One region of the Shinella yambaruensis genome, then DNA from elsewhere that is predicted to be linked to it. Evidence: riboswitches for the same ligand, from Rfam matches in the RefSeq annotation. Region 1 holds a riboswitch; each other region holds the start of a gene.
What was found. A riboswitch is a leader RNA that binds a small molecule or an ion and turns the genes downstream of it on or off. The one in region 1 is predicted to bind cobalamin.
Positions count from the first base shown of each region.

Region 2: it holds a riboswitch for cobalamin, as region 1 does, so the genes downstream of both, WMC41_RS20170 (hypothetical protein) here and WMC41_RS03630 (aromatic ring-hydroxylating oxygenase subunit alpha) in region 1, are expected to answer to the same signal.
Region 3: it holds a riboswitch for cobalamin, as region 1 does, so the genes downstream of both, WMC41_RS04345 (DUF1636 family protein) here and WMC41_RS03630 (aromatic ring-hydroxylating oxygenase subunit alpha) in region 1, are expected to answer to the same signal.
Region 4: it holds a riboswitch for cobalamin, as region 1 does, so the genes downstream of both, WMC41_RS11005 (CbtB domain-containing protein) here and WMC41_RS03630 (aromatic ring-hydroxylating oxygenase subunit alpha) in region 1, are expected to answer to the same signal.

Region 1 is NZ_CP150638.1:753,586-760,697, forward strand. It holds gene WMC41_RS03620 (L-threonylcarbamoyladenylate synthase) at 1-951, opposite strand, end outside; gene WMC41_RS03625 (DUF6656 family protein) at 1,107-1,712, opposite strand; cobalamin riboswitch at 2,005-2,197, shown strand; gene WMC41_RS03630 (aromatic ring-hydroxylating oxygenase subunit alpha) at 2,303-3,547, shown strand; gene WMC41_RS03635 (flavin reductase family protein) at 3,549-4,508, shown strand; gene WMC41_RS03640 (glycoside hydrolase family 25 protein) at 4,519-5,613, opposite strand; gene WMC41_RS03645 (BA14K family protein) at 5,832-6,443, shown strand; gene WMC41_RS03650 (acyl-CoA dehydrogenase) at 6,639-7,112, shown strand, end outside.
Region 2 is NZ_CP150638.1:4,140,608-4,147,719, reverse strand. It holds gene metH (methionine synthase) at 1-3,654, opposite strand, end outside; gene WMC41_RS20170 (hypothetical protein) at 3,738-3,953, opposite strand; cobalamin riboswitch at 4,055-4,272, opposite strand; gene WMC41_RS20165 (hypothetical protein) at 4,486-4,692, opposite strand; gene WMC41_RS20160 (GH36-type glycosyl hydrolase domain-containing protein) at 4,691-7,112, shown strand, end outside.
Region 3 is NZ_CP150638.1:879,015-886,126, forward strand. It holds gene WMC41_RS04320 (ABC transporter ATP-binding protein) at 1-567, opposite strand, end outside; gene WMC41_RS04325 (ABC transporter permease) at 564-1,352, opposite strand; gene WMC41_RS04330 (ABC transporter permease) at 1,339-2,313, opposite strand; gene WMC41_RS04335 (ABC transporter substrate-binding protein) at 2,317-3,849, opposite strand; gene WMC41_RS04340 (class I SAM-dependent methyltransferase) at 3,855-4,532, opposite strand; gene WMC41_RS04345 (DUF1636 family protein) at 4,573-4,884, opposite strand; cobalamin riboswitch at 5,041-5,262, opposite strand; gene WMC41_RS04350 (transporter substrate-binding domain-containing protein) at 5,447-6,247, shown strand; gene WMC41_RS04355 (transposase) at 6,299-6,700, shown strand; gene tnpB (IS66 family insertion sequence element accessory protein TnpB) at 6,697-7,041, shown strand.
Region 4 is NZ_CP150638.1:2,225,298-2,232,409, reverse strand. It holds gene WMC41_RS11010 (peptidoglycan-binding protein) at 1-1,009, shown strand, start outside; cobalamin riboswitch at 1,089-1,456, shown strand; gene WMC41_RS11005 (CbtB domain-containing protein) at 1,505-1,681, shown strand; gene WMC41_RS11000 (CbtA family protein) at 1,694-2,488, shown strand; gene cobU (bifunctional adenosylcobinamide kinase/adenosylcobinamide-phosphate guanylyltransferase) at 2,490-3,014, shown strand; gene cobW (cobalamin biosynthesis protein CobW) at 3,018-4,067, shown strand; gene cobN (cobaltochelatase subunit CobN) at 4,570-7,112, shown strand, end outside.

The sequences.
Region 1 (7,112 bases):
CTGCAGGCGGTCGTTGATCGCCTCGCCGAGGCCGCGGGCGGGGATCGGTGCGAAGGCGATGGAGCGCGCGCCCGTCGCATCCGCCTGCTTCATGTAGCCGAAGAGGTTGGCGGCCGCCTCTGCGAGGTCGCCGGCGGGGCTGAGGTCCAGCACCAGCACCGCATCGGTCTCGCCGGGCAGCGCCGTGCCGCCGAAGCGGATCAGCACCTCGCCGGGCGCCACGTCGCGCGCATCGAGCCGCACCGGCGCATCGGGCGCATAATGCGAGGCGAGCATGCCCGGTGCCTCGATCGCGGCGCCTGCCTTTTCGTTGCGCAGGACCGGCCGGCCGGTGACGCGCTCGACCTCGGCGGCATCCAGCCCGCCGGGCCTGAGCAGCCGGATCGTCTCGCCCTCGACCTTGAGGATGGTGGATTCCAGCCCCACGACCGCCGGTCCCGCATCCAGCACCAGCTCCAGCTTCGCGCCGAAATCCTCGGCGACGTGCCGGGCGGTGGTCGGGCTGATGCGGCCGGACGTGTTGGCGCTGGGGGCGGCGAGCGGCCGGCCGAAGGCCGAGAGCAGCCGGCTGGCGAAACCCTTGGGCACGCGGATGCCGATCGTGTCGAGCCCGGCGCGGGCAAGCGGATGGATGGCGCTTGCCGGCCGGATCGGCAGCACGAGCGTCAGCGGCCCCGGCCAGAAGGCCTCGGCGATCGCGCGCGACAGCGGATCGAAGACCGCATGCGCCTCGGCCATGGCAAGGTCGGCCATGTGGCAGATCAGCGGATTGAAGCGCGGCCGGCCCTTCATCTCGTAGATGCGGGTGATGGCCAGCGGGTTGGTGGCGTCGGCGGCAAGGCCGTAGACCGTCTCGGTGGGAATGGCGACCGGCACGCCCCGGCCGAGCGCCTCGCAGGCCCGTGCCAGCGCCGCCTCCGCATCCGTCCGCGTATCCACGATGTCCGCCATGTCGCCCTTCCTTGTCCGGGCTTCCTTTACAGGGCTTTTCCGGCAAAAGCCAAGGGGCGCTGTCGCAAGGCCATCCTCACCCCAACCCTTCCCGGCCGGCAAGGAATGGATGATCTGCCGGCCGTCGGGACGGGCCTGACGCGGCGGGGAAGGGGCTACAGCGCGTGGATGATCTTGCGCAGCGCCTCGTTGCGCGCGCCGAGCATCAGCACGTTCTTCATGGCGAGCTTGGGATCGTCGGTGCGGAAGAGCACGCCGTTGCCGCGCACCTTGCGGTCGATCTGCAGGCGGCCTTCCTCTTCGGCCGGCGTGATGGCGACGGCGAAGTACATGCGCTTCGCGGTCTTCGAGATATCGGCGAAGAACTGCTCCTCCTCGCCGATCTCGGCGAAGAAATTGGCCATGTAGAAGGCCCATTGCACGTTCTCGAATTCCGCGAAGCGGGAATTGGCGACGGTGATGTGGCAATAGCCGAGATGCGGCGTCTGGGCGAGCGTGCGGTGGAAGATCAGCTTGGGAAAGCGGATCGACTGGTGGAAGCCGTTGATGCGGTCATGCGTCACGTTACCGGCATTTTCCAGCTTGCGGCCGGTGCGCTCGGCCACCTCCTGGTAGGTGAGGTAACGCTTCTCGCTCGGGCTCCAGGGGAGGTTCCGGTCGATGCGGCCGGTGCGCAGGAATTCGGTATGCACCGCCGGCTTCGGCTGGTTCGCACGCTTGTAGGCGACCGCGTCGTAATAACGGAACTTGGTTTGCTGCACGCGCCGGTACTCCATCCTCGCGCTTCCCTGCGGCAAGTTTATGGAAACCGCGTTAAGCATTCCTTGCCGGGGCGCTCCTGTTTCCTTTGGTACGCCGGGTCGCAATATGGCAAATGTGGCAGCCCGGCGGCCGGCCTGCCTCCGATGCGGTCAGCGTGCCCGTTTAATTTGCATAATTGATTGAAATATATGCAATATTGTGAAGGCCCGTTCGGGCTCCCGCTGTTTTCCTCCTGTCGTCAAATCGGAATGGCATGTCGCTTTCTGGCATGTCATTCGCCGATTCTTGCGCTTAGATAAGGACACTCGAGGTGCCGCCCGAAAAGGCGGAGAATTGGGAAGCCGGTTGAAATCCGGCGCTGCCCCCGCAACGGTGTTGGAGAAAACGCGGCAGGACGCCACTGGACAAGATGTCCGGGAAGGCGCCGCGATGGTCCGCAAGGACGCTCCTCAGCCCGGAAACCAGCCTTGGGCAACGATCGTGACTGGCTGCGGCGGGCGGCCGGGAAGCGTGCAGTCCGTGCGCCTTGCGCCCGGATGCCGTCTCCTTCCGTGCGCCGTATCCCCAATTTGCAATCCGAGGATCCGGCATGGACATTCGCAGCGACGTGCTCCGCAAGCTCAAGAACCGGCGCGAGGGCCATAGCCTCGAGCAGGCCTTCTACATCGACCCCGACCATTACAAGCTGGACCTGGAGACGATCTGGTACCGCGACTGGCTGTTCGTCGGCCATGACTGCGAGATCCCGAAGGCCGGCAACTATTTTACCGTGCAGATCGGCGATTATCCCGTGGTCATCACCCGCGACCGCACGGGCACCGTGCGCGCCCTGCACAATTCCTGCCGCCATCGCGGCTCGCGCGTCTGCACGCAGCACAGGGGCTCCTCGGCCAAGCTCGTCTGTCCCTACCACCAGTGGACCTACGAGCTGGACGGTTCGCTGCTCTTCGCCCGCCACATGGCGGAGGATTTCGACAAGAGCCAGCATGGCCTGAAACGGGTGCACTGCGAGACCGTCGGCGGCTACATCTTCCTCTGCCTGGCCGACGAAGCCCCCGATTTCGCGCCGTTCCGCGCCACGGTCGAGCCCTATCTCGCCCGCCACCGCCTCGGCGAGACGAAGGTCGCCTTCGAAAGCACGATCGTCGAGAAGGGCAACTGGAAGCTCGTCTGGGAGAACAACCGCGAGTGCTACCATTGCGCCGCCAACCATCCCGAACTCTGCCGCACCTACCCCGAGGCGCCGACCGCGACGGGCGTACAGGGCGCCAAGGACGATCCGGTCATCGCCGCGCACTGGGAAAAGTGCGAGGCCGCGGGCCTGCCGAGCGAATTCAGGATGTCGCCGACCGGCCAGTTCCGTGCCGCGCGCATGCCGCTCATCCAGGATGCCGAAAGCTACACCATGTCCGGGGCCCGGGCCGTCCAGCGCCCCCTATCCAATGAGGTGCTGGAAAGCCACATCGGCACGCTGCTGCTCTTCCACTATCCGACGACATGGAACCATGTGCTCGCCGACCACGCCATCACCTTCCGCGTCCTGCCGCTCGGTCCCGAGCTGACGCAGGTCACGACGAAATGGCTCGTCAGCAAGGACGCCGTCGAGGGGGTCGACTACCGTCTCGACGAGCTCACCCATGTCTGGACCGAGACCAACGACCAGGACCGGCGGATCGTCGAGGAAAACGCCTTCGGCATCCGCTCGCCGGCCTACCAGCCCGGCCCCTATTCGCCGGAGGACGAGGGCGGCGTCATGCAGTTCGTCGAATGGTATGCGAATTTCATGATCGACCGGCTCGACGGCGGCAGGAAGCCGCTCTCGCGGGTGGCCTGACATGACGATCGCCAGCCATTTCCGCCACTTCGACGAGCTTCATCCGTGGAACGATCGCCAGCACATGCTGGAATGCATCGCCGCCACGGTGGAGACATCGGATGTGATGACCTTCACCTTCCGCTCCGATCGCGACAACTGGTTCCGCTACCTGCCGGGCCAGTTCGTCACGCTGGAACTGCCGGTGTCGGAAGACGAGCCCGTGATGCGGACCTACACGCTCTCCTCGACGCCCTCGCGCCCCTTCTCCGTTTCCGTGACGGTGAAGGCGCAGAAGAACTCGATCGGCACGCGCTGGATGTCGGATTGCGCCCCGCAGTCCGACGTCGCCTTCGTCACCTGTGCCCGCAAGCCCGAGGACCTCCTGTTCAAGGCGGAGCTGGAATGCCTCGCCGCGCAGATGCCGAAGCTGGCGCTCGGCTTCGTCGTGGAAGGGCAAAATCCGCGCGACGGCTGGCACGGCCTGCGCGGCCGCATCGACGCCGCCCGTCTCTCGCTTCTGGCGCCCGACTTCCGCGACCGCACCGTCTTCTGCTGCGGCCCGGAGCCCTTCATGCGTGGCGTGCGCGACATGCTGAAGGTCTGCGGCTTCAACATGGAGCGTTACCACGAGGAGAGCTTCCAGCCGGCCGCCGCCCCCGCGCCTGAGGAGATCGCCATCCGCGCCGGTGCCGGCGAGCAGGAGGTGGATGCCAACGCCGTTGCGACCGTCACCTTCACCATGGCGGGCAAGGACGCCAAATGTCCGCCGGGCCAGACGATCCTGCAGACGGCCCGCGCTGCCGGCGTGCGCATCGGTGCAGCCTGCGAGGGTGGCCTGTGCGGCACCTGCCGGGTCATGAAGGTCTCGGGCGAGGTCGACATGCGCCACAATGGCGGCATCCTCGACGACGAGATCGAGGAGGGCTACATCCTCGCCTGCTGCTCGCGGCCCATCGGCGACGTGCAGATCGAGGCGTAGGAGCGGAGCCTCAGAAATCCTGGTAGTTCAGCGGCGTGACCTCCACCAGGCGGCGGCCGAGCGTGGTGGTCGCGGTGCCTTTCGCCATGATGCCGGCGCGCACCTCGGCCGTCACGGCGACGGGGAAAGACGCCGTCGCGCCTGAGGCGAGCGTTACGGCGCCGGCCGTCTGCGCGGCGGTGCCGGCCTCGGCTTCGGCCGTCACCGTGGCCTTGAAGGCGCCGCCTGCCGGGATGGAGGCGGTGAGCATCCCGTCGAGGGGCTCGAAGGGCTTTTCCGGCAGCAGCCCGCCGAAGGCCCAGGCCTTGCCGAGTGCCGCCTTGGTCATCGGCGCCACGTTGACGTCGATATCCGTCAGCGCGCCCTTCACCCGGTAGGGGCAGCGCCGCTTCGAGCAGTTGACGCCGGCGGAGAACTGCCAGAGCGCGTAGCTGTCCCAGTTGCCCATCGGGAAGGCGTCTTCGATGCCGGGCTTGTAGCGGGCGTACCAGAGCGGCAGGCGCGAGAGGATGCGGTATGTGTCGCGGTTGAGCGCGATGTGCCGGGCGGTCGAATGGTTGGTATAAAGTACCGGATAGCGGCCCGTGCGCGTCTTGATATGGCCGGCGAAGACCTGCGCATCCGCAAGCGACATGTAGTTGTCCGGATCGATGCCCTCGATGTCCAGCACCATCATCTCGTCGTCCTGCGGATTGGCGTAGTCGAGGAAATGATTGGCCTGGTCGACAGGATTGCCCGGCCGGGCGAGGTGATAGGCGCCCCAGAGCAGCCCTTTCGACCGGGCGAGCAGCCGGCGCGTCTGGTAGAGTTCGCGGCTCACCGCGTATTTGCGCCACATGGTCTTGCAATGCGCCACCGTGTCGCCGCCATGCTCGCCCTTGCAGCTGAAACTCTCGGGCAGGCCGTCGGAAGCCTTGGAGATGAAGCCGGCGATGCGGCTGTCGGAGAGCATTTCCGACCAGTCGATCTCGTTCAGCTCATAGGCATCGATGACGATGGCGTTCTCGGGCTTTTTCCATGGTTCCACATAGGCCGCGCTGGCGGAGAAGGGCAGGCCCGCCAGAAGGAGAAGGGCGGCCAGGCCGGAACGATGCTTCGGGTTCATGGACGCTCCTGTTCGATTCCTGTGCCTCCGCAAGCGGCCATGGTGGACGAAGCATGGTTAACGGACGGCTAACGCGCGCAAGGCTGCGCGAAGGCGCTTCGGCAGCCATTGAATCAGGAGTGGGGAGACCGCATATGGAACGAAAGGGACTTTTGTGCGTTTCGCGTTCAAATTGCCGTTCGAGCAACAGTCGAAAGGCACTGTTAGGGAGAAGTGTCATGAGGTTTCTCAACAAATGCCTGGCCGTGGCCATGTCGGCGCTCTTCGCCGCGACGCCGGTCGTGCCGGCGGGCGCCATGCCGCTTGCCGTTCCGAAGGCCCAACCGGTCACCACGACCGGCGGCGGCGACGTGCAGCTTGTGCGCGATGGCGAGCGTCCGTTCTGGCTGAAGCGCAACTTCCGCTTCGACGGGAATTCGCGCGACGTCCGGCGCAACTACAACCGCCTGGGAACGCGCGAGCGCAACCGCCGGATCGAGCGTGCCTGGAACGGCGACAGCGGCTGGCGTGACAATCGCCGCTACCGCTATCGCGACCGGGATGTCGGCTGGCGTGACCGGGGCGACCGCTACGGCTGGTATCGCGGCCATCGCGGCTACCGCTACCAGCGCCCGGGCTATCGCTACCATGACGGTTTCTGGTTCCCGCTCGCCGCTTTCGGCGTCGGCACCATCATCGGCGGTGCGATCGCCAACGACCGGACCTATGTCGGCGGCGGCAGCGCGCATGTGAACTGGTGCGCCAACCGCTATCGTTCCTACAGGGCCTACGACAACACGTTCCAGCCCTATAACGGGCCGCGTCGCCAGTGCATCTCGCCCTATAGCTGATGGGTGATCCCCTGCGTGCCGGATGGTCCCCCCGGCACCTGGAACGGGCTGACCGGTCATCGACCGGCCGGCCCGTTTCCGTTTGGGCCGGTCTGATTGCCGGCCTAATCACATTGACGTTTACGTAAAAATCAATAATCTGCCGACAACACGTCGCTCCGCCAGCCGGGCAGGGCGGCCGGGAGGAGGATAGAGATGTACAAGGCGCCGGTCGAGGAGATTGCATTCACGCTGAAGCATGTGGCGGGGCTTGCGCCCGCGCTGGAAGGCGGCCACCTCGGCGAGCTGACGGACGACCTCGTCGATGCCATCCTCTCCGAAGCCGGGCGGTTCGCCACCGAGGAGGTGGCCCCGCTCGCCGAGATCGGCGACAGGCAAGGTGCCCGCCTTGTCGATGGCGCGGTGAAGATGCCCGACGGCTGGCCGGCACTCTACAAGGCCTGGGCGGAGGGCGGCTGGAACTCGCTGACGGCCTCGCCCGAATTCGGCGGGCAGGGCCTGCCGCATATGCTGCATGTCGCCGCGCTCGAAATGTGGAACAGCGGCTCCATGGCGTTTGCGATCGGCCCGACGCTGACGATCGGCGCCATCGAGGCGCTGGCGGCGCATGGCTCGGACCGCCTGAAATCCACCTATCTGCCGAAGATGGTGTCGGGCGAATGGATGGGC
Region 2 (7,112 bases), 1.2 Mb from region 1:
ATAGTAGCTTTCCGGCGAGGCGATGTAGAGGCCGGAGACGGAGGAGCCGGGCCACATCGCATAGCTTTCGGTGAGCTCGACGCCGATTTCCCTCTCGGCATCGAGCAGGCGGAAGAGCGTCGTCTTTTCCGTATGGTCCGGCTGGGCGGGGTAACCCGGCGCTGGACGGATGCCGGCATAGGGCTCGCCGATGAGGTCGGTCGGCGAGAAGGTCTCCTCCGCCGCATAGCCCCAGAGTTCCTTGCGCACATATTCGTGCATGCGCTCGGCAAAGGCCTCGGCGAAGCGGTCGGCGAGCGCCTTGACGAGGATCGAATTGTAGTCGTCGTTCGCCCGCTCGAAGCGTTCGGCAATGGCGATCTCGCCGATGCCGGCCGTCACGACGAAACCGCCGAGATAGTCGTGCTTGCCGCTGTCGAGCGGCGCGACGAAATCGGAGAGCGCCACGTTCGGCCGCCCGTCGCGCTTGGAAAGCTGCTGGCGCAGCGTGAAGAAGGTGGCAAGCTCCTTGCTCCGCGTCTCGTCGGTGAAGAGGCGGATGTCGTCGCCGACGGTGCCGGCCGGCCAGAAGCCGACGACGGCCTTCGGCGTGAACCATTTCTCCGAAATGATCTTCTCCAGCATCGCCCGGGCATCGGCAAAGAGCTGGCGGGCGGCAGGCCCCTGCTTCTCGTCGTCGAGGATCTTCGGATAGACGCCCTTCAGCTCCCAGGTCTGGAAGAACGGGGTCCAGTCGATATAGCGGGCAAGCTCCGCCAGGTCCCAGTCCTGGAAGACGCGGGTGCCGAGGAAGGAGGGCGTCTTCGGCTCATAGGCGGACCAGTCCGCCCTGAAGGCGTTGTCGCGGGCCCTGGCGATCGGCAGCCGCTGCTTTTCCGCCTCGCTACGCGCATGCGCATCGGCGACCTTGCGATATTCGGCCTCCAGCGTCTCGACATAGCCTGACTTCATCTCCGGCGACAGCAGGGAGCCGACCACGCCGACGGCGCGGCTGGCGTCGGTGACGTAGACCGCCTGGCCGCGGTCGTAGCGTGGATGGATCTTCACCGCCGTGTGCACGCGGCTCGTCGTCGCCCCGCCGATGAGGAGCGGGATGTCGAAGCCTTCGCGCTCCATCTCCGCGGCGACATGCACCATCTCGTCGAGCGAGGGCGTGATGAGGCCGGAGAGGCCGATGATGTCGACCTTCTCCGCCCTCGCCGTCTCGAGGATCTTCGTCGCCGGCACCATGACGCCGAGGTCGATGATCTCGTAATTGTTGCAGGCGAGCACGACGCCGACGATGTTCTTGCCGATATCGTGTACGTCGCCCTTGACGGTCGCCATCAGGATCTTGCCCGCGCTCTGCCGTTCGCCGCCGCCGCCATTGGCGAGCTTTTCGGCCTCCATGTAGGGCAGCAGCACGGCGACGGCCTGCTTCATCACGCGGGCGGATTTGACGACCTGCGGCAGGAACATCTTTCCGGCGCCGAAAAGGTCGCCGACGACGTTCATGCCGGCCATCAGCGGACCTTCGATGACGTGCAGCGGGCGTTCGGCGTTCTGCCGTGCCTCCTCCGTGTCGATCTCGACGAATTCGGTGATGCCGTTGACGAGGGCGTGTTCGAGGCGCTTCTCGACGGGCCAGTCGCGCCAGGCGAGGTCGCGTTCCCTGGCTTCCTTGCCGGCCGCGCCCTTGAAGCGCTCGGCGATGTCGAGCATGCGCTCGGTGGCGGTGCCGCCGGCCTTCGGCACGCGGTTCAGCACAACGTCCTCGCAGGCCTCGCGCAGCTCCGGCTCGATCGTGTCGTAGACGGCGAGCTGGCCGGCATTGACGATGCCCATGTCCATGCCCGCCTGGATGGCGTGGTAGAGGAAGACGGCGTGCATCGCCTCGCGCACCGGCTCGTTGCCGCGGAAGGAGAAGGAAAGGTTGGAGACGCCGCCGGACACATGGACATGCGGCAGCGTCGCGGTGATCTCGGCCGTCGCCTCGATGAAGTCGACGCCGTAATTGTCGTGCTCCTCGATGCCCGTCGCGATGGCGAAGATGTTGGGGTCGAAGACGATGTCCTCCGGCGAAAGGCCGGCGACCTCGGTGAGCAGCCTGTAGGCGCGGGTGCAGATCTCCACCTTGCGTGCCTTCGTGTCGGCCTGGCCCTTCTCGTCGAAGGCCATGACGACGACGGCGGCGCCATAGGCGCGCACGAGCCTGGCATGGTGCAGGAAGGCCTCCTCGCCCTCCTTCAGCGAGATGGAATTGACCAGCGGCTTGCCCTGCACGCATTTCAGGCCCGCCTCGATCACCTCCCATTTCGACGAATCGATCATCACCGGAACGCGCGCGATGTCGGGCTCGGCGGCGATGAGGTTGAGGTATTCCACCATCGCCCTCGTGGAATCGATCAGGCCCTCGTCCATGTTGATGTCGATGATCTGCGCGCCGTTCGCCACCTGGTCGCGGGCGACATCGAGCGCCGCGGCATAGTCGCCTGCCGTGATCAGCTTGCGGAACTTCGCCGAGCCGGTGACGTTGGTGCGCTCGCCGACATTCACGAAGGGGATGGCCTCGGTCAGCGTGAAGGGTTCGAGGCCCGAGAGGCGCATGTGGCGCGGGATGTCGGGGATTTCGCGTGGCGCGTGGCGCGTGGCGGCCGCGGCGATGGCGCGGATATGATCCGGCGTCGAGCCGCAGCAGCCGCCGACGATGTTGACGAGGCCATCGCGCATGAAGCCCTCGATCTGCGCGGCCATTTCCTCCGGCGTCTCGTCATATTTGCCGAAGGCGTTCGGCAGGCCGGCATTGGGATAGGCGCAGACGAAGGTCTGGGCGACGGACGAGATCTCCGCGAGATGGGCGCGCATGGCATTGGCGCCGAGCGCGCAGTTGAGGCCGATGGAGAAGGGCTCGGCGTGGCGCACCGAGTTCCAGAAGGCCTCAGGCGTCTGGCCGGAGAGCGTGCGGCCGGAAAGGTCGGTGATCGTGCCCGAGATCATGACGGGCAGTTCGATGCCCTTTTCCTCGAAGACCGCGCGGGTGGCGAAGATCGCCGCCTTGGCGTTCAGCGTGTCGAAGATCGTCTCGATGAGGATGATGTCGGCGCCGCCGTCGATGAGGCCGCGCACCTGGTCGGCATAGGCGATGCGCAGATCGTCGAAGGTGACGGCGCGGTAGCCGGGATTGTTGACGTCCGGCGAGATGGAGGCGGTGCGGTTCGTCGGGCCGAGCGCACCGGCGACGAACCGGCGGCGGCCGTCCTTCTCGGCGGCCCTGAGGCCGGCGCGGCGGGCAAGACGCGCGCCGTCCCGGTTGAGCTCGTAGACCATGTCCTCCATGCCGTAGTCGGCCTGGGCAATGGTCGTCGAGGAGAAGGTGTTGGTCTCGAGGATATCCGCGCCGGCGAGCGCATAACGGTAGTGGATGTCCTCGATCGCGGCCGGCTGGGTCAGCGTCAGGAGATCGTTGTTGCCCTGCTGGTGGCACGCGCAGTCGCCGAAGCGGTCGCCGCGGAAATCCTCCTCCACCAGCTTGAGCGTCTGGATTTCGGTGCCCATGGCGCCGTCGAGCACGAGGATGCGCTCGCGCGCGGCGGCCTTGAGGGCGGCGAGGATCTCGCGCCCGTCGCGCCGCGGCAGTTCGGGGCCGAACAGGGTGTCCAGGTGCGATTTGGCCATGGCAAAGCCCTCCGGTGCAATGATCCTGCACCGGAGATCACATAAAGATATCTTTATGTCAATATGTCTTTATGCGACTGTGATCAGTGTACCAACCGATCCGACCCGGCCAGCGAGGCGAAAAGCGCCTTCAGGCGGGCGATATCCGGATCGACCTTTTCGTAGCGCGAAAGTTTCTGCACCTCCTTCAGCGCCTCGACGGCAAGGTCGGCACCGCGCGGCTGCCAGAGCAGCCAGGAGATGAAGATGGATTCCGGCTTTCCGGTGCCGGCAGGACCGTCATTGGTGATGGCAAGCATTTTCTTCCCCAATCGGAAAATTGGGGGATGACCGGACGCACGCTGCTGGAACGTCGCCGCGAGGCGACAAGCAAGCGCACCACTGGGACACCCCGCCCATGGACGTTACGACTGTCAGGGCAGGTCTCCTGGCTTGCGGGTCATCGCGTCTGTCTCGCCTTCCCGGTGACATCCACCAGTGGCCTGGAGCGACAGCAGCTCGCCGTTCACAGTTGCGGGGGCAGCGCCGGTCTTGGCGCTCCTTTCGGAGCATCGCACCGGCTTCCCTCTTAGCCTCCGAGCCCAATCGACTCGGAAGACCCTGACGCCGGCAGACTGGCTTGGGCGGGGCTGCAAGTCAATGGCGGGATCGCTCATGCACAGGCCGGCACGGGCGCCCGGAACTTTTGTCGCCCTCGCGCATTTGGCATCAGCCCGTCCTATGCGCCCCTTCGCCCGATACGCGGAGCGTGCGATTCACCAAAACCGCAGATGAGGGTCAATGCTGCGCCATCCGGTCCTGTTGACATGTTGCAAGTCTCTGTCCTTACGGCTAAAAAATGCCGTTTTCATGCACCACGCGGCCAGGATGCCAACCAGCGTGTCGCTTGAGCCATGTCCATCCCAGCCGCGTCGTCCGGGCGCCGTTTGGTCCCATGGCTGATCGCGGCACCGAGATGAAGCCTGCCCGCAAAAAACCGTTCGGCACAAAGGCCGTTGCCGGATGGTTCAACATGGCCGGATCCAGAATCAGAAACATGCCCCTTCACAATACGCCGCAAGCCTCCTCGCGCGACGCTGACGCCAAGCAGATCGACTATAACGATTCGATCCGCGCCACCTATCTGACGCTGGAGGAGCTGGCCGATTGCGGCGAGGCCCTGGCGCGCGACAAGGGCGCGCCGCTGCCCGGTTTCCAGCCCTTCGAATTCCGCGCCCGGCACAAGGAAAACGAGAAGGAAATCTTCCGCGTCTATCGCGCCACGGCCAAGGATGTTGAGGCGGGTGCCCAGATCACCCCGGCGGCCGAATGGCTGCTCGACAACTACTATGTCGTCGAAGAGGCGATCCAGGAGGTCCGCCGCGACTTCCCGCGCCGCTTCTATCGCCAGCTTCCGACCATCGAGATCGAAGGGCAGGTGATGCCGCGCACGCTGGCGCTCGCCTGGCTCTATGTCGCGCATACCCATAGCGGCGTCTCGCATGAGGGCCTCACCGCCTTCGTGCAGGGCTTCCAGAAGATCGACGCGCTGAAGATCGGCGAACTCTGGGCGCTGCCCTCCTTCATCCGCTTCGTGCTGCTGGAGAACCTGCGCCGCATTTCCAGCCGCGTCGAGCGCTCGCGCAAGATGCGCTTCAAGGCCAATGAGGTGGCCGACGAGCTGATCCGCCTCAACGATCCGGAAAAGTCCATCGCGCATCTCCAGACGCTGGAAAGCTTCATCGAGGACAACACCTTCGTCATCCAGCTGCTCTATCGCCTGCGTGACGGCCTGCAGGCCTCCGGTGCGGTGATCCAGTGGCTAGAGCGCAAGATCGAGAGCCGCGGCAGCGACCTCGAGGAGCTGATCGTCGCGGAGAACAACCGGCTTTCCTCCGGCAATGTCACGATGAGCTCGCTCATCAAGAGCCTTCGCGCGGTGGACGACACGGAATGGCCCGTCTGGTTCGAGAGCGTCAGCCGCCTCGACGAGGCGCTGCGCCAGGGATCCGACTACAGCGACCTCGATTTCGGCTCGCGCAACAAGTACCGCAACACGATCGAGCGTTTCGCCCGCCGCTCCGGCAAGTCCGAGCTGGAGGTGACCGAGACGGCGCTGGCGATGACGGCGGAAGACGCCGCGGCGCATGTCGAGGACCTCGACTACGAGGCCAATGTCGCCGCTTTCCTCGTCGGCAAGAAGCGCAAGCTGCTGGAAAAGCGCATCGGCTACCGGCCGTCGATCGTCCAGCGCATCGTACGCTTCGGCCGCAAGCTCGACTGGTTCGCCATTGCCGGCCCCAACATCGTCCTGACGCTTCTGGCGATGATCGCGGTCTATTATTTCCTCGATCAGCTCGATATCCCGGATGGCGCCTGGCTGATCATGCTGGTGCTCTTCGCGCTGCCGGCCTCCGAGGGAGCGACGGGCCTCTTCAACACGCTCGTCACCTTCTTCGTCACGCCGTCCCGCCTTGTCGGCTACGAGTTCAAGGACGGCATTCCCGAGGATGCGCGCACGCTCGTCGTCGTGCCGTGTCTGATCTCCAAGCGCGACCATGTCGACGAGCTGGTGCGCAACCTGGAGGTTCACTACCTCGCCAATCCGCGCGGCGAGATCTATTTCGCGCTGCTCAGCGACTGGGCCGACAGCCAGGCGGAAGAATCCCCCGCCGACCTCGACGTGCTCGACTATGCCAAGCGCGAGATCGCGACGCTCTCGGCGCGTTATGCCTATGACGGCCGCACGCGCTTCTATTTCCTGCACCGCCGCCGCCTCTACAATCCGTCCGAAGGCTGCTGGATGGGCTGGGAGCGCAAGCGCGGCAAGCTGCACGAGCTGAACCTCCTCTTGCGCGGCGACGGCGACACGACCTTCCTGCCGGGCGCGAACATCGTGCCGGCGGACGTGAAATACGTCATGACGCTCGATTCCGACACGCGCCTGATGCGCGATGCGGTGACGAAGCTCGTCGGCAAGCTGCACCACCCGATCAACCGCCCGGTCATCGATGCGGAAAAGGGCGAGGTCACCGCCGGCTACAGCATCCTGCAGCCGCGCGTCACGCCGTCGCTGACGACGGGCAAGGAAGCCTCGACCTTCCAGCGCATCTTCTCCGCCGACCGCGGCATCGACCCCTATGTCTTCACCGTGTCCGACGTCTACCAGGATTTCGTCGGGGAAGGCACGTTCACCGGCAAGGGCCTCTACCATGTCGATGCCTTCGAGACGGCGGTGAAGGGCCGGATCGAGGAGAATTCCGTCCTCAGCCACGACCTGCTCGAAGGCTCGCTCGCCCATTGCGCGCTGGTGACGGATGTCGAGCTCGTCGAGGACTTCCCGACCCGCTACGGCACCGAGACCTCGCGGCAGCATCGCTGGGCGCGCGGCGACTGGCAGCTGCTGCCCTACATCTTCGGCCCATCGAGCGGCATTTCCATGCTCGGCCGCTGGAAGATGTACGACAACCTGCGCCGCA
Region 3 (7,112 bases), 130 kb from region 1:
GCCATGGTCGAGGAGTTGTCGGATGCGTGAGACAGTCTCTTCGACCCGATCATCATCCAGGCCTTTGGTCGGCTCGTCGGCGATGACGACGGGCGCCTGCGTCGTCAATGCCCCGGCAACCAGAACACGTTGAGCCATGCCGCCCGACAACATGAACGGATACTGCCGCCCAACCGAGGCACGGAGGCTCAGGCTCGTCATCGCCTGATGCGCATGTGCCTGTTTTGCCAAACCAGTGATCTGCGGCAGCACGCGCATTGTCGGATCGAGTGCTGCTCGTGGTTCTTGCGGCACAAGCGCCAGGTGATTTGCCCAATACTGTCGCAAAGCCGCCCGATCCGATAGTTCGACGGTACGTCCATCGAACTCGATGCGTCCTTGCACGCTCAGTCCCTCCGGGACCAGGCCGAGCACCGCCTGCGCGACGAGGCTCTTGCCGCTACCTGTTTCGCCTATCAGAACAACGGCGCCTGCCTGCGGAATTGCGAAGCTGACGGCTTCGACCAGCAGCGTGCCTTTTTGATCCCGCACCGAGAGATCACAAACTCGTAATATCGCCCGCATCATATTGCCTCGGCCAGTCGTCGCCCGGCGATCATGCAGGCAAGCACGGTCACGAACAGCGCGACACAGGGGGCTGCGATCTGTACTGGCGCGACGTCCATATAGGGCAGGAGCTCCGTGATCATCGCGCCCCATTCCGGCGTGGGCGGTTGCAACCCAAGTCCCAGGAAGCCCAGTGAAGAGATCGTCAAGACCGCGCCACCGACGCCCAGCGCCGCAAGTGACGCTGTATGGATCAGAACCCGCGGCATGACCTGTCGCAAGAGGATCCGCCATCCTGCGAGACCAGCCAGACGCGACGCCTCGACATGCGCCTCGGTCATGGCGGCGGCTGCGACACTCCGCGTCATCCTGGCGAACTGGGGCCACTGCCCCAGCGCAATACCGACGAGAACCGGCAGCATTCCGCCACCCATCAGCCCTGCCAGTACCATTGCGAGAAGTAGTCCAGGGAACGCAAGCGCGAGGTCGGTGAGGCGCATCATCGCTGCATCGACAAGGCGGTTGGAGACCGCGGCGGCTAGCCCGACCAAGGTCCCGATGGCCACCGCCGCTGCCATCGCTGACGTCGCGATGCCGATAGAGCGGGGTAGTGCATGGAAGAGGCGAGCGAACACGTCGCGACCCAGATGGTCGGTTCCGAGCGGAAACAGCATGGATGGCGGCGCGAGGGCAACCGCGAGGTCCTGATGGAGAGGATCGCGGCCGATGATCACGGCGATCGTAACAATCGTCACCGCCGTAGCCGCCCCGATCGTCCAAAGAAGGCGCTGATCAACGGCTGCCATGGCCCTCATCCACAAGCCGGGGATCCATCCACATGCAAATGAGGTCAGCGGCAAGGCTGATTGCCGCGAAGGTGGTGCCGATCAGAAGCGCACAACCCATGACGACTGGGACATCGCGTGCAAGCAGCGCCGATACCATCGCGTTCCCGATCCCCGGAAAATTGAACAAGGTCTCCACGACAAAAAAGCCGTCCATGAGATAGGCAAACTGAAGCGCCGCGAAGGTGACGATCGGAACGCTCGCGTTTCGCAGGCCATGCCGTATGAAGGCTTTGACTTTGCCAAACCCTCTCACATGAGCATAGGTCATGTAGGCTGAGGCCTGCACTTCAGCGACAGCATCGCGTATGACCCGCATAGACGGCGCCATCAGCCCCAGGGCCAGCGTGATGGCTGGAAGGACGAGATGCTCAGGTCGTCGATACCCTGCTGGCGGAAGCAGGTTGAGGGCGAGTACGAAGATCGAGATGAGTGCGATCCCGATCAGGAAGGTCGGCAACGATGAAAAGGCCGCCGCGGCGAATGCCGTTGCCCGATCGATTGCGCCATCGGGCTTGAGACCGGCCGCGATACCAAGCGGCAAAGCCAATGCATAGGAGAGCAGCCAGGCGATAACTGCGAGCCGCAGGGTGTATCCGCCAGCCTGCCGAAGTTCCTCGGCCACGGGCCGGCCGGAAACGAAGGAGCGCCCGATATCACCGGTGGCGACCGCCTTCAGCCAGTCGAAATACTGCACGAGGAGAGGGCGAGACAGCATCTCGGCGTCGCGGATCTGCTCGACCGCCGCTGGAGACATATTTTCCGTTCCCAACCGGCTGACGGCGATCCTCAGCGCCATGTCGCCGGGAATGGCGTGAAGAAGCGCAAAGCAGATCGTCGCGAGGATCAACGCGACCGAGAGAGCCTCAAGAACCCGGCGCAAAACAGCGCGCGGAACGGCGTGACGAACCGCGCGCTGCATGGATCAGTCCTTGAACGACAAATGATTGAGCGGTCGCGTCTGCATCACCGGGTCGGCAACAAAGCCTTCCAGCCGCTCCGAGACGGCGTATTTCTCATCGGTGAACGTGATCGGGATGACGGGAAGTTCGTGCTGCAGGATTTCAGCCATCTTGCGCTGAAGCGGCAGGCGAGCCTCCGGATCGGTCGTGAGATTGTATGCGGCAACGGCTGCCCGCATCTCCTCGCTCTTCCATCCGGTGGCTCCGGTCGCATCTGTGCTGGGTTCGTCGGTCGCAAAGTCGCTGGTGAGGCGCGCCACCGGATCCGGCACCTGGTAGATCATGGTGCGGATGCCTAGTCCCAACTCGAGCGTCCCATCGTTCTGTGCTTCCGGGATAAGGCTGGATTCCCCGACCTGGATGGAGAGGTCAAAGCCGATCGCCTTTAACTGGGCCTGGAGTGCCTCGGCAATCACGGGCAGGTATGCGCGTTGCGGGAATGTCCGCATCATGCCGGCGAAGCGCGTGCCATCCTTTTCACGGATCCCGTTTGCCCCCGGTTTCCAGCCGAGCTCGTCGAGGATACGGTTCGCCTCGGCGACGTTGAGCGTTTGCGGCTTGAAATCCTCAAAATGCCATCCCTTCATCGCGGGCGGGAAATACTGGTTCGCGGCAAGGTCCTCGTTGCCCATGATCGTCCGGGCGATTGCTTGTCTGTCGACGGCAAAGCTGAGCGCGCGGCGAATCTCGACATCGGCGAACTGCGGTTTTTTGACATTGACCAGCATCATGACGACCCGAGGCACCGGTGCACGGACGATGTGCGTCTCTCCGGAGCGGTCGATACGCGAGACGGCCGTCGTCGGGATTTCCAGCACCAGATCGCCTTCACCTGCCAGCGCGATGTTCACGCGGGTCTCAGGGTTCGGTATGCCATCCACGCGGACACGCTCGATTTTCGCGACGTCACCCCAATAGCTGTCATGCCGAACCAGATCGAGGCCCTGCGGGAGTTCCGCTTTTTCGATTCTGTACGGTCCTGTCGCCACGATAGCCGTGAGTTCTCCGCTTGAAGCGAACGACGAGGGCGCAAGAACCGGAACGGCGGGGTCCAGGAGGTAGGCAAGGAATGGCGCGAACGGTTGCTCAAGCGTGAATGTCACGGTCCCGTCACCGGCGCTGACATCCTTGACCTTGGCGTTCTTGATAAGATTGCCGGTCGGAAGGAGCGCCTTGAAGGATGCCGCGACGGCCTCCGGCGTCATCGCGGTTCCGTCGTGGAAGGTGACGTTGGGGCGCAGGAAGAAAGTCCATTTCAGGCCATCGGCCGATGTCTCCCAGCGCTCGGCCAGCGCCGGCAGCACCGCCGCCTCCGGATTCGTCTGTACCAGCGTCTCCGTGACGCCGTTGGCGCGAAGCTGGAACCCCCCGGTCTGGGTATCGAGCCGTTGCAGCTGGAACGGCTCCACGACGCGAAGCTCCTCCTGCGCAAAGACGGAAAAGGGGGAGACGAGCATCGCCGTTACGAAAGCGGAAAACCAAAGATTGCGAGACATGAAAATCACTCCGGAGCGATTGCGGTGAGAACGAAGAAGGTGATCGGGGTATCCGGATCGTCATAAACGGAGCCGTAAGGGTCGCCGGGCATCAGGTGGCGCCAGCTTTCAACGGAGCGGAAGCCGGCGCCAGCGATCAGCGCACGCGCATCGGTCTCGGTCAGACCGTTATAGAAGGGCAGGTTTGTCCCGAAGATTTCGCGACTGTTGTTGACGCGTTGGCGATACCAAAGCCCATCCGACAGCAGAAGTTTGCCGCTTGGCCGGAGGATTTCGCGCGCCAGGGCCAGTGCGGCCGGCGGGTTTTCGAGCGTCCACAGGACATTGCGTATCGCGACGGCATCGGCACTTGACGCCGGAAGCTTCGCTTCGTCCATGGTCGAGTGGATGAAGTCGATCTCAAGGCCGGCCTCGGCAGCAGCGGTTCTCCCATGAGAAAGCATTTCGAGAGAGCCATCGACGGCCGTGACACGATGGCCAAGGCTCGCCGCGAGGAGCGCGCACGCTCCGGTCCCGCACCCTAGATCGACGACGTCCTGAGGCCTGCTGCCGAGTGCGGCTTCGAACACTGCCCGCCATGACGAGGCGTCGCGCCGATGGGACGCCGCGGCGTCAAACTTCCATGCCCGAGCATTCCAATGCTCTGACATGGCGGTGGCAGTCGTCGGGGCAACACGTTCCATCGTGGGGTCCTTCGATAGCAGGTGCTGGTTGCTGCGTGGGTCATGACGTGGAATGCGCCGGGCGATAGATCATCGCCGGCAGGCGCGCCAGGATGTTGCTTGCGAGCTTGCCGGGTCGGTCGACGGAGCGGCACCAGCCGTCATCGAGCTGGGCATAGAGCTGCGCAAAGCGCACGATGTCGGCCACGTCCTCGATTGGATCGAGGTTGAAGAAGAGCCAGCTCGCCTTTTCGGGAGCACGAACGGCGACCGAGCACGGCTGGTCACAGCCGCCCATGCAGGCGGTTCCCGTAACCTCGAACTGGTCGGAGAGGCTCGTTTCGGCAATGGACGCGCGCAGGTTCGCGATCATGGTTCCGCCGGGCCGGCGGTAACGCTCCGTCCGTTTGCAGCCTTTGCAAACAAGGATCTGATGCGGCGCGGATTGAATCACGCAATAGGCAGGTGTCGCCACCGGCCGGGAAGATGCTTTCGCCATCACTGCTCCTGACCGGACTCCCCGCCCGGTTCGGTTTCATTCGTGATGGCAGGTCTCCTGACTTGCGGGTCGTCGCGTCCTCCACCTTCCCAGCGCCTCCGAACGAGGTTCACCAGTGGTCTTTCGAGGTTGCTCGCCGCTCACAGTTGCGGGGGCAGTCACGGTCTCGGCCCCTGATGGGTAGTCCTCACCGTGTTCCCTTTTCACCTGACGTCGCTTGGCATGTCAGGAACCATCGAAGACACCGTAGCCAACAGTCAGCGCAAGTCAACGGCCTGATTTCGGCGCGCCATCCAATAACCTGTTGGAATAGAGTGGGCCGATCTTATTATTGGACGGCCGACTGCGCTCATCCCATAGTGCGCGTGTCGGACGAGGGAGACGTCGGTCCTCCCAAGCGTCACCCGGTCCGCCGCAAACAAGATGGGGAACAAAAATGATCAAGATCCTGACTCATGTTTCAATTGTCACCGCCTTCGCTTTGACTGCCTTGAGCGGTCAAAGCTTTGCTCAGAGTTTCGACACCTCGGCGATCAAGGTCGAGGAGGTCTTGGCCTCCCGTTTGCCCGAAAAAATCAAGGCGGCCGGCGTCCTGACCATAGGGTCGGACACCGCCTATGCACCCTGGGAATTCCTGAGCGAGAAGGATGGACAGACGCCGGAAGGCATCGACGTCGATATTGCCAACGCGATCGGCAAGAAGCTCGGCGTCAAGATCGACTTTCAGACCTCGGCCTTCGAGGCCATTCTGCCCGCTCTCGGAACCAAGTTCGACATCGGCGTTTCTGCCTTTTCGATCACGAACGAGCGTATGAAAGCGGTCAATTTCGTCAGTTATGCCGACACGGGCAGCATGTGGGCCGTCAAGGCCGGCAACCCGACTAAGTTCGACCCAGCCGATATTTGCGGCCGCAAGATTGCCATCCAGTCCGGCAGCTACCACGAAAAGGCAGTCATCGCCGAAAATGATCTTTGCAAGCAGGCCGGCAAAGCCGAAATCGAGATTTTGCCATTCTCCAAGCAGCCTGAAGCGCTGACCCGCGTCGCTGCGGGCGGCGCGGACGCCACGGTCTCTGGTGAGGCCGGCATCGGTTATGCTGCCAAACAGTCGAGCGGAGCCTTTGAAACTCTCAAGCCGGCCGGCGGCGCGCTGAGCAAGCACGGTCCGAACGGGATCGCCGTTGCAAAGGCAGACATGGAACTGACGCAACGTAAGCGTGTAGGCGATCCCACGTAGCGCGTTTGTTCGCGGAAGCTCATTTTCTGCATGAATCATGCGGAGAGTCATATGAGCGACAAGGTGAATCAGGTCCGGACATTCGAAGTTTTGACGGCAACGCCGTCGCGACGTTCGCCGCGGCATTGGTCTGATGACGAGAAAGCGCGGCTTGTGGCGGAAGCTTTTTCGCCCGGAGGGACGGTTGCGGAGGTTGCGCGCGCCTATGAACTGGACGTGTCGCAACTTTATGCGTGGCGCAGGAAGGCGCTTTCCATGGGGACGATGGCGCCATTGACGGTGCCATTGGGCGGTCGAACCATGATGGAAAGCGAGCCGGCGAAGTTCACGCGCTTTGAGGTGAGCGGCGGCGCGACGGTGGAGATTGTGGTTGGCGATATCGTCATCCGGGTACGCGGCGATATCGATCCGGATCAGTTGGCGGGCATTATCGGCGCGGTGCGCAAGGCATGATCGCTTCCGGCGTTGTGGTTTACGTGTCTTGCCAACCGGTCGACTTCCGCAAGGGAGCCGCATCGTTGATGGCGTTGGTGCGGGATGGCGGCCTCGACCCGTTCAATGGCGCGCTTTACGTCTTCCGGTCGAAACGGGCGGACCGTGTCCGCATTGTCTGGTGGGACGGCAGCGGGGTCTGCCTCTATTCAAAAACCCTGGAAGAGAGCAGCTTCTGCTGGCCGGGCATATCGGCGGCGCGGGTGCGTCTCGACCATTCGCAACTGATGGCGCTTCTGGCCGGAATGGATTGGAAAAAGATCCGTCCAGCCAAGGTCCGGCGACCGCTGCTGACGGGCTGATACCGGCCTGCGGCAAGATGAATCATGTCGCGGGAACGCTTGGGAAAACGGCCGCTTTTGTGCTCTATTCC
Region 4 (7,112 bases), 1.5 Mb from region 1:
GGAGGAAGCAGCCCGCCTGAAGGCCGAGGCCGAGCGCCAGAAGGCCGAAGAGGCCGCCGCCGCGGAAAAGGCGCGTGCGGAAGAGGAAGCCGCTGCCCGGCGCGAGGTCGAGGCCCGGCGCGTCGAAGCGGAAAAGGCTGCCGCGGCCGAGAAGGCGCGGATCGAAGAAGAGGCCGCCGCTGCCCGCAAGCTTGCTGAGGAAAAGGCCGCCGAGGTGGAACGGCTGAAGGCGGAAGCCGCGAAGGCCGCTGCCGACGCCGAGGCCAAGGCCGCCGAGGCGGCCCGCCTTGCCGAGGAAGCCGAAAAACGCGCCGAGGAAGCGGCCGCCGCCGAACGGGCCGCGCAGGCGAACGACACCGCGGCCCGCGAAAACGAAGCGCAGGACGCGGACACGAAGAACCGCGGCCTTGCCGTCGAGCGCGCCGACGATGCGGCGAAACGCGAGGAGGAGACCTTCCAGAAGGCCGTGCTCGACGGTTCGGAAAAGGCCTTCCGCGCCTATCTCGACGCATATCCGGACGGCCGTTTCGTCGCCGATGCGCGCGAGCGCCTTGCGGCGCTGGCAGACACGGCCCGGCAGGCGGCCAAGCCGAAGCAGGAAAGCGAAACGGCCACCGCTGAAACCGAGCGGAAGGCCGAGCAGCCGGTCGTCGACCGCCGCGAGGCCTATATGGATCGTTCGACCCGCGTGCAGGCGCAGCGCTGGCTGAGCATGCTCGGCTTCAACACCTATGGCGTCGACGGCGTCTTCGGTTCGCGCACCCGCGCCGCGATCGCCGCCTGGCAGGGGGCGTCCGGCTACCGCGCCGACGGCTACCTCTCCCGCCAGCAGTACCGCGCTCTCCGGCAGGCCGCGCAATATGCCGAGGCCCGGCAGAATCGCCAGCGCCGCTACCAGCAGGACTACGACGTGCTCGAAGGCCCGGTCGACGGCTATTACGAGCGCTACTATCGCGACGACGGCTATTACAATGGCGGCGGTGGCGTGGTGATCATCCCCGGCTATTGAGATCGCGACGGCCGGACGGCGGTTTCAGCACAGGTGATGACGCTGCCGGTCGATTGACTTCGCAGGGGCGGAAGCATAATCATCCGGGATATTGGATGGTTCCCGGATCCGGAAACGGATCGGGGAGTAAATGGGAATGTGACGCGGCGGACCCAACCAGGGCGCTGCAATCACGGCCGACCCCGCGACTGTAGAGTGGCGAGGGACGCCCATCCGGACGGGAGGATCTGCGCGGAACGGGGCAATGGTGCCTTCGCCCCGCGCCGTGACAACCAGCCGGAAAAGCCACTGGGTGGCATCGCGATCAGCAGGGGTTGGACGCCTCTTTCTCTACGAATCGTCCGCCTTTTCGCGATGCCGGAGCCTGGGAAGGCGAGGGCGACCCGCAGGCGTTTTTGGACGCCGGACGCTGCGAGCCAGGAGACCTGCCAGCCAATGCGAAGGACATTTCGTCCGACCTGGGGAGGTTTCCCCGCCGCCTGCACGGAGGTTGTCATGGCTGTTTCGACTACGTCTTCTGTTACCCTTTCCGCCAACGACCGTCTCGTCGCCGGCGTTTTCGCTCTCCTGCTCGGCGCCTTCCTGGTGTTCGGCGCGGGCCTTGCGAATTCCGCCGTGCTGCATGACACGGCCCACGATACGCGTCACTCCTACGGCTTTCCCTGCCACTAAGGAGTTTTCGACATGATCGTTCGTTATCTCCTGGCCGCCCTGGTGGCCGGGCTGTTCTCCGGCGTGCTGATGACGGCCGCCCAGGAGGCCCGTGTCGTTCCGCTCATCCTGCATGCCGAGGAATTCGAGGGCGGCGACGAAGCCGCGCCCGCCGCGGAAGGCACCACGCCCGGCACCGGTACGGAGGGCGCCGCACAGACGCAGGACCATTCCTCGCTCGGCGCCGTCATCCTGGACATCGCCTCGGCGCTTTCGCCGGTTTCCGTCGCCTATGCCCATGAGGGCGAGGATCACGAGGAGGGCGGCATCATGTTCGGCATGAGCCGGTTCTCCGGCACGCTGCTCGCCAACCTCGTCACCGGCGCCGGCTTCGGCCTGCTGCTCGCCGGCTTCAGCCTCGTTTCCGGCCATCCGATCACGGTGGCGAACGGCGCGCTCTGGGGCGCGGCGGGGTGGCTTGCCGTGCACATGTTGCCGGCCATCGGCCTGCCGCCGGAGCTTCCGGGCTTCCCCGCCGCCGATCTCGGCGACCGCCAGGTCTGGTGGATCGCGACCGTCATCCTTTCGGCAGCCGGCCTCTACCTGTTGTTCCTCAAGCAGAACATCGTCGCCAAGGTCATCGGCATCGTGCTGATCGCGGCGCCGCAGGTCTATGGCGCGCCGCAGCCGGGCGACATCTCCAGCAACGTTCCGGCCGTGCTCGGCGCGGAATTCGCCGTCGCCGCCCTGGCCACGACCCTGTTCTTCTGGATCGTGCTCGGCCTCTCGCTCGGCTTTGCCAACGAGAAGATCGCCAAGGCTGCCTGACATGACATCGACATCGCCCGGAGCCGTCCTGGTTCTGGGCGGTGCGCGTTCCGGAAAATCCGCTTTTGCCGAGAGGCTGGTCGCCGAGACCGGCCTCTCGCGTCATTATATCGCCACCGGCCGCGCCTTCGACGACGAGATGCGCGCGCGCATCGCGCGGCACCGGGAGGATCGCGGCGACGGCTGGCAGACCCATGAGGAGCCGCTGGCGCTCGCCGCGCGCATAAGGGACGTGGCGCGGGCCGACCGGGCCGTGCTCGTCGACTGCCTGACGCTGTGGGTGACGAACCTGATGCTGGAAGAGCGGGACATCGCCGCCGAATCCTCCAGCCTCCTGGAGGCCATCCGGCAGGCGCCCGGCCGCATCGTCCTCGTCTCCAACGAGGTCGGCCTCGGCATCGTGCCTGACAATCGCATGGCGCGCGAATTCCGCGACCATGCCGGGCGGCTGCACCAGAAGGTCGCCGCCCTCGTGCCTGAAGTCTATTTTATCGCGGCCGGACTGCCGCTGAAAATGAAGGGTTGAGCCATGCTGCAACAGAAGATCCCCGCCACCGTCATCACCGGCTTCCTCGGCGCGGGCAAGACGACGATGATCCGCAACCTCCTCCAGAATGCGGGCGGAAAACGCATCGCGCTCATCATCAACGAGTTCGGCGATCTCGGCGTGGACGGCGACGTGCTGAAGGGCTGCGGCGCGGAGGCCTGCAGCGAGGACGACATCATCGAGCTCACCAACGGCTGCATCTGCTGCACCGTCGCCGACGATTTCATCCCCACCATGACGAAGCTCCTGGAGCGGGAGAACCGTCCGGACCACATCGTCATCGAGACCTCCGGCCTTGCCCTGCCGCAGCCGCTCGTCGCGGCCTTCAACTGGCCGGAGATCAAGACGCAGGTGACGGTCGACGGCGTCATTACCGTGGTCGACAGCGCCGCCGTCGCCGCCGGCCGCTTTGCCGACGACCACGACAAGGTGGATGCGCTGCGCGTCGAAGACGAGAACCTCGACCACGAGAGCCCGCTGGAAGAGCTTTTCGAGGACCAGCTCACCGCTGCCGACCTCATCGTGCTCAACAAGACCGACCTGATCGATGCCGACGGCCTGAAGTCGGTGCGTGACGAGGTCGCCTCCCGCACCGCCCGCAAGCCCTCGATGATCGAGGCGAAGAACGGCGAGGTCGCCGCCGCCGTGCTGCTCGGCCTCGGCGTCGGCACGGAAGACGACATCGCCAACCGCAAGTCGCACCACGAGCTGGAGCACGAGAACGGCGAGGAGCACGACCACGACGAATTCGACAGCTTCGTCGTCGAGCTGCCCGCCATCGCCGAGCCGGCCGCCTTCATCGAGCGCCTCAAGGGCGTGATCGCCGAACACGACGTGCTGCGCCTCAAGGGCTTCGCCGACGTGCCCGGCAAGCCGCTGCGCCTGCTCGTCCAGGCCGTCGGCAGCCGCATCGACCACTATTTCGAGCGCGCCTGGGCCTCGGGCGAGACCCGCGGCACCCGCCTCGTCGTCATCGGCCTGCACGACATGGACGAAGCCGCCGTGCGCGCGGCCATCGCCGCGGCGGTGTGAGTTTCGGCATGAGCGTGCGGCAGTCCCTCCCTTCGGCGTTTCAGGTACGGTTTGGCCTTTTTGGGCGTGCCGTACCGGTGGATCCTCGGGTCGAGCCCGAGGATGACGGAGGGGAGGAGCGGCCGAAGAGCCTATCGATCGGCGCGGCAGGGACAACCGCGGCTGTTGTCCACCGCCCCTTCCTCCTGTCGTCATCCTCGGGCTCGACCCGAGGACCCATCCTCCCGGCACGCCGGCAAGGGCAGGGCAATCGCATATGGCGTTCGACGTTGCCGCTCTCCCCTTTTCCCCGCCGGGGAGAAGGTGGCCCCCACGGGTCTCGCCAAAGGCGAGCCCGAGGACAGGCTCCGGGCCTGATGAGGGGGTGGCTCGGACGGATCGTTTGCGCCTCCGGCATCCCTCTCATACGCCTGCCGGCACCTTCTCCTTGCCGGGGAGAAGGAGGGGTGGCAACGTTTTCCATCCATATGCGATTGCCCTGCCGGCAAAGCGGAGGCGCCGCATGCACCTCCTCCTAGCGCAGAAGGGAACCATTGCCGACGGCAGCGAGGCGATCGACCTTGGCCAGACGCCGGGCGACATCCTCTTCCTTTCCGCCGCCGACACAGAGCTTGCCGCCATCGCGGCCGCCCATCGCGCGCGCGACACGCAAGCGCGGCTGCGGCTCGCCAGCCTCGCCACGCTCTCCCATCCGATGTCGGTGGATACCTATATCGAGCGCACCGCCCGCCACGCCAAACTCATCGTCATCCGCGCCCTCGGCGGCGCCAGCTATTTCCGCTACGTGCTGGAGGCGCTGCTGGCGACCGCCGTTGCCAACGGCATCAGGCTCGTGGCGCTGCCCGGCGACGACCGGCCGGACGAGGGCCTCGCGCCTTTCAACCGCATCGACGACACCGACCGCCAGACCCTCTGGGCCTATCTCAACGAGGGCGGCGCCGACAATGCCGACCGCTTCCTTGCCTATGCCGACGCCCTGGTCTTCGGCGGCGACAGGCCGGAACCGGCGATGCCGCTGGAAAAGGCCGGCATCTGGTGGCCGGGGCGGGGCGTGGTCGATATCGAGACGTGGCAGGCGCTGGCGGCGCTCCCCCCCTCTGGCCTGCCGGCCATCTCCCCCTCGGGGGGGGAGATCGATGGGGCAGCGGTTTCCTTCCCATCTGGCGACGCTGCAACCCCGGACGGTGTCGAGGGGGCACGGCCCGGCCTCCTGCCAATCTCTCCCCTTGAGGGGGAGATGGCCGGCAGGCCAGAGGGGGGTGTTGCGCCTCCTGCCTCGCAGGAACGCGCTCCCCCCACCGCCGCCATCTGCTTCTACCGCGCCTATGTCCAGAGCGGCGAGACACGCCCCGTCGAAATGCTGATTGAGGCATTGGCGGCCGAGGGTCTCCGCGCCCTGCCGCTCTTCGTCTCCAGCCTCAAGGAGCCCGTCTCCATCGAGACGGTGCGGGCCGCCTTCGCCAAGGCCCGGCCAGAGGTGGTGCTGAACGCCACCAGCTTTGCCGTGTCCGCCCCCGGCGCCGGCCGCAAGCCGACCGTGCTCGACGAGACCGGTGCGCCGGTCCTGCAGGTCGTCTTCTCCGGCTCCTCGCGCAAGGCCTGGGAGGCCTCCGGCCAGGGGCTGACGGCGCGCGACCTCGGCATGAACGTCTCGCTGCCGGAGGTGGACGGCCGCGTGCTCGCCCGTGCTGTCTCCTTCAAGGCGGCCGCGCGCTACGACGAGTGCGTCGAAACCAACATCGTCAGCCTCGATCCGGTCGAGGACCGCATCCGCTTTTCCGCCCGGCTGGCCGCCGGCTGGGCGCGGCTGCGGCGTGCGGCGCCGGCGGAACGCCGCATCGCGCTCGTAATGGCGAACTATCCGAACCGCGACGGGCGCCTCGGCAACGGCGTCGGCCTCGATACGCCCGCCGGCACGATGGAGGTGCTGCGCGCCATGGCGGCGGAAGGCTATGCGGTCGAAGGCCTGCCGGCCGACGGCGACGCGCTGATCGCCCACCTGATGGCCGGCCCGACCAACGCGGCGGGCGACGGGCGCGAAATCCGCGAAACGTTTTCCCTGAAGCAATACAAGGCCTTCTTCGTCTCCCTTCCGAAACGGATTCAGGCGGAGATGACCGCCCGCTGGGGCGCGCCGGAGAACGATCCCTTCGTCAGCGGCGATGTCTTCGCCCTGCCGCTTGCCCGTTTCGGGGAGACGCTGGTCGGCATCCAGCCGGCGCGCGGCTACAATATCGATCCGAAGGACACCTACCATTCGCCCGACCTCGTGCCGCCGCATGGCTATCTCGCCTTCTACGCCTTCCTGCGCGGGCATTTCGGCGCGCATGCCATCGTGCACATGGGCAAGCACGGCAATCTCGAATGGCTGCCGGGCAAGGCGCTGGCGCTGTCGGAGGCCTGCTATCCGGAAGCCGTGCTCGGCCCGGTGCCGCATCTCTATCCCTTCATCGTCAACGATCCGGGCGAGGGCACGCAAGCCAAGCGCCGCTCCGCCGCCGTCATCATCGATCACCTGACGCCGCCTTTGACCCGCGCGGAGACCTACGGCCCGCTGAAGGACCTCGAGGCGCTGGTTGACGAATATTACGACGCCTCCGGCGGCGATCCGCGGCGCATCAAGCTGCTGACGAAGCAGATCCTCGACCTCGTGCGCGACATCGGCCTCGACCGCGACGCCGGCATCGCCCGCTCGGACGGCGAGGAGGCGGCGTTGCAGAAGCTCGACGCCTATCTCTGCGACCTCAAGGAAATGCAGATCCGCGACGGCCTGCACGTCTTCGGCGTCTCGCCCGAGGGGCGGCTTCTGACCGACCTGACGCTGGCGCTCGCCCGCGTGCCCCGCGGCCTCGGCGAGGGCGGCGAGGCGAGCCTGCAGCGGGCGATCGCGGCGGATGTTTTTGCGGAGGCCGCACCCCCCTCTGGCCTGCCGGCCATCTCCCCCTCAAGGGGGGAGATCGGCTGGGAGCCTGACTCCGTTTTCCCCGCCGCGTTGAAGCCAACCGCCTTGGCTGCGGATGGAACAGGACGCGTACCCCCATCGAT